Thermogemmata fonticola: one gene and its partner. The main gene of each other region encodes a partner of the protein of the gene in region 2 in a complex. Links are inferred from orthologs where the notes say so. Each region holds a gene or a part of one and is shown on either strand. Other genes may lie near its edges.

What was found. The genes of interacting proteins can lie anywhere in the genome.
Region 1: the proteins of lpdA (region 2) and H0921_RS03445 are in contact, whole or in part, in a crystal structure (PDB 1EBD), measured with the Geobacillus stearothermophilus proteins. The link is inferred for Thermogemmata fonticola from one-to-one orthologs. Residues at the interface, in WP_049624544.1 of Geobacillus stearothermophilus: Pro340, Ser341, Asp344, Tyr345, Arg403, Asp406, Val408, Glu431, Ala432, Gly433, Asp438; in WP_033016211.1 of Geobacillus stearothermophilus: Ile130, Ala131, Met132, Pro133, Arg136, Arg140, Glu141, Asn155, Arg157.

The regions. Positions count from the first base shown.
Region 1 is NZ_JACEFB010000001.1:960,642-963,596, forward strand. The notes cover bases 62-2,944. They hold H0921_RS03445 (2-oxo acid dehydrogenase subunit E2), read right to left. Parts: upstream 2,427-2,944; coding sequence 696-2,426; downstream 62-695. Other genes in these bases: H0921_RS03440 (alginate export family protein), read right to left, coding at 62-297; aceE (pyruvate dehydrogenase (acetyl-transferring), homodimeric type), read right to left, coding at 2,505-2,944. In the rest of the region: more of H0921_RS03440, read right to left, coding at 1-61; more of aceE, read right to left, coding at 2,945-2,955.
Region 2 is NZ_JACEFB010000011.1:36,685-39,616, reverse strand. Bases 29-2,888 are described here. They hold lpdA (dihydrolipoyl dehydrogenase), read right to left. Parts: upstream 2,241-2,888; coding sequence 816-2,240; downstream 29-815. Other genes in these bases: H0921_RS13410 (S46 family peptidase), read right to left, coding at 2,409-2,888; H0921_RS13420 (TIGR04283 family arsenosugar biosynthesis glycosyltransferase), read left to right, coding at 29-753. In the rest of the region: more of H0921_RS13420, read left to right, coding at 1-28; more of H0921_RS13410, read right to left, coding at 2,889-2,932. UniProt on the Escherichia coli protein: Lipoamide dehydrogenase is a component of the glycine cleavage system as well as of the alpha-ketoacid dehydrogenase complexes.

The DNA of each region.
Region 1 (2,955 bases), on a different replicon or contig from region 2:
CCGTACCGGAGGCACACGCGAAAAGTCAAACGCGCAAGGGTCCCGTTGAGGCGCGCAGGGTGTGGCGGTGCTCCCGGAAGGAGGAGTTGCGGTCGAACCAGCACCTCCAGAGTCCGCCGATACTGAAGCAACTCCAGGTGAACTCTGCACTGCTTCCTGCACGCCTGGTGCAGAAACGGCAGATGGCTGCGGCCCAGGCATGACCATGGGCACATCTTGCGCCTGAGCTACATTTCCCCATCCGCCAAGGCCGCCCAGAAAGGCGATGCTCCATCGCCAATGTTTCCACCAACGCATAACTCACCTTCCTTGGTTTGAGAAGTCCATGAGATACCAGGCACATGTTTCCTCGAATCCGTGCCATCGCTGAAAATATCGCATTGAGAAAGTCGGCAACTGCAAGCATCACCTGCGAGGATGTCATTCCCGGTACGTCCGCTTTTCCTAAACTCTGCATAAACCGCACGCCCGGAATCGGCGGCCTTCTTAACATCCAACCTCTTCATACACCCAATCTGTCCACTTCATGGGAATGAGCGATTTCCGCGGTTGTGCCGATATTTTCCGATTTGGGAAATGGGTCGAATTCTGCGATTTTGCCAGATGCAGCGGTGAGGGAAGATTTACCATCCAGCAAAAGAGGGCGAGCAAAAGAGGAGGTTCGTGGAAACCCAGGGCGCCTCACATCGCGCGCGTCAGGTTTCCATGAGCAACCGGATGGGATCGCTGAAAAGCTGCACGAGCCGAGCGACGAAACGGCATCCATCCGCCCCATCGATCACACGGTGATCGTAAGTCAAGCTCAAAGGGAGCATAAGGCGAGGCACGATTTGCCCATCCCGCACGACAGCCTGCCAAGTGGATCGAGACAGGCCGAGGATTGCAACTTCAGGATAATTCACAATGGGAGTAAAGGCCGTACCCCCGATGCCGCCGAGATTGGAGATGGTGAAGGTGCCGCCGCGCATTTCTTCGAGGCGAAGCTTACGGGCACGGGCCTTTTCGGCGAGGACCTGGACTTCCGCGGCCAAGTCCCGAATACTCTTCTTATCGGCGTCGCGCACCACGGGCACCACCAGGCCTTCTTTCGTATCCACAGCAATGCCGATGTGGTAGTAACGCTTGTAGATCAGGCGGCCTGTGTTCATGTCGAAACTGCTGTTGAAGTGGGGGAACTCCTTGAGGGCCGCCACGCAGGCTTTGATGGCCAGCACAGTCATAGTGATTTTGGGACTGCCCGGCGGCATAGCGTCCACGATGCGCTTGCGCCCAGCTTCTAGATCGGTGATGTCCGCCAGGTCATGTTGGGTCACCATCGGCACTGCCCGCCAGGCCAGGGTCAGATTGCGGGCAATGGTTTGGCGCAGAGTGGACACTTCGCGGATTTCTACCGGTCCATATTGGCTGAAATCCGGCAGTGGCGGAAGAGCAAGGCCGGCAGCTTCGCCTGAAGCCTGCGATGGGGGGGCTGGGCGGAGTCGTTGCCGTTCGGTGCGGATGAAGTTTTTGATGTCGTCCAGAGTGACTCGTCCTCCCCGTCCGCTGGGAGGCACCTCATTAAGCGAGACTCCGAGTTCGCGTGCCAAGCGCCGCGCCGCCGGACTCGCGGGAACCAAACCCGCGCGGGCATCTTTCGCCGAGGGAGGAATGGATGAAGTTGCGGCAACGCCATTGGTCGCGGCAGCTTGCTGACCTTCTCGTTCTGGGGTGAAAGAAGCGGAAGGCTCGGATGGCGGCGGCGTCGCTCCCGCACTGCTGGCCGCTGATCCACCGGCGGGCGAAGTCGTAGAACGGGCTGATCGTCCCGCCGATTGTAGGCTCAACACTCGTCCCCCGACCGGCACCTTATCCCCCGGCTGGACGTGGACCGCCGTCACAATGCCAGCGCGATCGATCGGCACCTCCACGGCGGCCTTGTCGGTTTCCACCGTCACCACGTTCTGGCCCGGCTGCACCGTGTCCCCCGGTTGCACCAAGACGGCGGTGATCGTTGCCGCTTCGATTCCCTCTCCCAACTCGGGGAGCAGAAAATCACTCGTGGCGGGAGTTTCCGCTGATTCCGCCGCGACACCTCGTAGCGAAGCCACGGAACTTGTGGAAACTGTCGCAGTAGGAGCCGGTGCACGGGCAGCCGCTTGGGGAACCGCAGAGGGAGGTGACAATCCCGCGGAAGTTGGCGTCTTGTTCCCCTCGGCATTCGCACGCAAGCGCAGAACGGGGGTATCAATCGGTATTTTGTCGCCAGGTTGAACCAAAACCGCTTCGACAACACCGCTGACATCGACCGGAACCTCGACCGCCGCCTTGTCTGTCTCAACGGTCAGGACATTCTGGCCGGCCTGTATCACATCTCCGGGCCGAACCGTGACCGCGGTGACGGTGACCGTGTCGATCCCCTCCCCTAAGGGCGGCAAACGGAATTCCATGCCTCACCTCTGCCTTAGAAGCCACGCACGTCGTAACCGGAGCATACCTTGTCACTTACCCGGAGTTGCTGCCTCCCATCAAACGGTCCAAGGCGGCGGAGCATCGGGTGACACTCCCAGCGACTCCAGCGCTTGCTGCACGACAGAACGGTCGATCTCCTGACGCTCTGCCAGGGAGTAGAGGGCAGCGACAGTGACGTGCTCCGCGTCGATCTCGAAGAAGCGGCGCAGCGCCTTACGCGTGTCGCTTCGGCCAAAACCATCCGTTCCCAACGCCAGCAACCGCCCTTCCAAAAAGGGGCCGATGAGTTCCGGCACTGCTCGGACATAATCGCTAGCGGCGATGATCGGACCGGGAACATTCCCCAACACCTGGCGGACGAAGGAGACGCGCTTTTCTGCCAGGGGATGCAACCGATTATATCGCTCACATTCCAGGGCTTCCCGGCGTAACATCTGATAACTCGTCACACTATAGACAGTACTGGCCACATTATATTGTTCCGCAAGGATTTTCTGGGCACGTAAT
Region 2 (2,932 bases):
CAGGAGCAAAGCGCACCGGCCGAGTGCATTGTCGTCGCCGATGGCGGCTCCACGGATGGGACCGCGGCCATCGCGGAGCAAGGCGGCGCCCTGGTTCTCTCCTGTCCTCAGCGCGGCCGAGGCCGACAGATCGCTTACGCCCTGGATTTCTGTCCGCAGGACATCATCCTGATCGCCCATGCCGACATGATCTTCCCCCCTGTGGCTTTGGAACGGGTCCGCCAACGGCTCGCCGATCATCCCGAAATTGTGGGCGGCTGCCTGGGCCATCGCTTTGACAGTGCAGCCTGGTGGTATCGTCTCGTCGAATGGGCCGATCGCCGCCGCGCCCGCCGGGGACTGGCTTACGGCGACCAGGCCCAGTTCTTCCGCCGCTCGGTCCTGGAAGCCATCGGCGGCTTTCCCCCCTGGCCGTTTCTGGAAGATGTGGCCCTATCCCGGCGTTTGCAGCTAAGCGGACCGCTCGCCTATCTCGATCTTCCCGTGACGGTCTCTCCGCGCCGCTTCCAAAAGCGGGGACTGCTCCCCGTGCTGTGGCAGAACTGGCGCATCCGGCGGCGTTTGGCCCGGCATGGCGAAACCATCGTAGAGAAACTGTACCAGGAATACTACGCGGCCCCACCGCCGGCCGCCGGCGTAGAAGCGCTTAGGCAACGAGAAACATCAGAGCCAAGGGGCCAGAACCGCTCTTCTCACGCCGCACTTCCTGGAAGGAACCGGGGACACGCTTCGGACGGCGTAGCCCACGGATAGCACTCACTCCGTTGAACAAGCAACACTCACTTATACGCGCTGGGTGTTTCCAACGAGCAGCTCTAACTGCGTTTCGGACGAGCGATATGGACGGAGGCACCGTAAGCCAGCTCGGCACATTCCATGAGGGTTTCCGAAAGGGTGGGATGGGGGTGAATGGTTTCCAGGAGGTCGCGGGCGACGGCGCCCATCTCGATGGCCAACACTCCTTCGGCGATCATATCTCCGACACCGACGCCGACCATGCCAACGCCCAGGATGCGTTTGCTGTCCGGCTCGACGAGGAGTTTGGTCAACCCTTCGGTGCGGTCGAGGGTTACTGCGCGGCCGCTGGCGGTCCAGGGGAACTTGAGGACCTCGTGGGGAATCCCTTCCGCCTGGGCTTGCTTTTCCGTCAGGCCGGCCCAGGCGATTTCCGGATCGGTGAAGACCACGGCTGGAATCGCGCGGGGCTGCCAGGCCGCCGGTTCCCCCAAGAGCGCTTCGACGGCGACCCGTGCTTCCGCTGTCGCCTTGTGGGCCAGTCCCGGCTCCCCCGCCGCATCGCCCACGGCATAGATGTGCGGTACGCTGGTGCGGCGTTGTGCATCGACGCGGATGTAACCACGCTCATCGACCTGCACCCCGGCCTTGTCCAGGTTCAGATGGGCCGTATTGGGCCGGCGCCCCACGGCGACCAGCACGTGGTCGAAGAGGAGCCGTTCCGGCACATCCCGGCCTTCCAGGGTCACAGCGATCCCCTCCTCCGCCGCTTGCACACTGGCCACCCGCGTGTTCACGTAAATGGCGGCGAACTCCCGACGCAGGCGTTTCTCCAGCGGCGCCACCAGGTCCCGGTCCGCCAGGGGCAAGAGGCCGTCCAAGGCTTCCACGACCGTCACCTGGCTGCCCAGGGCCGCATAGACGGTGCCGATCTCCAAGCCAATGTACCCCCCTCCGATGACCAACAAGCGCGGCGGCAGGCAGGACAGTTGCAGGGCGGCCGTGCTATCCCAGATGCGCTGGGGATCGACCTGCCAGGCGGAAGGCACCACGGGCAGCGAGCCGGGAGCCAGGATGCAATGCTCGAAGCGCAAGGTCAGCTCTTCGCCGACGCTGGGACGCACCCGGACGGTGTGCGGGTCGAGGAAGGTGGCGTGACCGGTGAGCACCTGGACGCCGCGGGCCTTGGTCAACTGGGCGATCCCGCTATTGAGCCGGCCCACGACTTGCTTCTGGACGTAGCTGCGCAGGCGCTCCAGGTCGATCTGCGGTCCCTCGAAGCGCACGCCCTGTTCCGCCAAGGCGCGGACTTCATGGAGGAGCCGGGCGATATGCAACAGCGCCTTGGAGGGGATGCAGCCGCGATTGAGGCAGACGCCGCCCAGGCGGTTATCCTCATCGACCAGGGTGACGGCCCATCCGCGATCGGCCGCATGCAACGCCGCCGGGTAGCCGCCGGGTCCGGCGCCAATCACCAGGAGCTGAGTGCTGCGGGTTTCCGCCATCGCTGTGTCACTCCCTTGGGAAGCTGGGGCAGCCGCTTCCGCCACGGCCTGATTGGTCCCTCCGGTCCCCGGCAGCGCTCCGCCGCCCCTCTTGCGCCGCCGCTCGGCTGGACCCCCGCCTCCGCCTTACCTTCGCCCTGTCTCCGCTCCTCTCCTTCCCTTTCTCTGTCAGCGCTTGAGGACGCCGGTGATCTCATCCGCCAGGTCCTGGGCATCGTAGATTTTGCGCAGCGCTTCCAGAATGCCCCGGCTATCGACGGAGATGGCCCGCGCTTGCTCGTCATCGTAGATGAAGTCCAGCACCAGCGACTGGATGTTGCCATCGAAGATCAGGCCCACGACCTCCCCCTTTTTGTTGATGACCGGCGAGCCGGAGTTGCCGCCGATAATATCCGCCGTGCAGACGAAGTTCAGCGGCGTCTGGAGATCGAGGGCCTTTTTGCGCTCCAGCCAGCGCTTGGGCAGCACGAAGGGGGGCTGATGCTTCTGCTCCTCGGCTCGCTGGAACATGCCGGCGAAGGTGGTGAACGGCGGCACGTCCTTGCCATCTTCCTTGTACCCCTTGACCACGCCGAAGGCCAAACGCAGGGTAAAGGTGGCATCAGGATAGACCCGGTCCCCATCCATGGCGAAGCGGGCCTTGGCCAAAGCGGCGTAAGCCTGGCGCTTCGGCTCCTCGACTTCATTCTCGA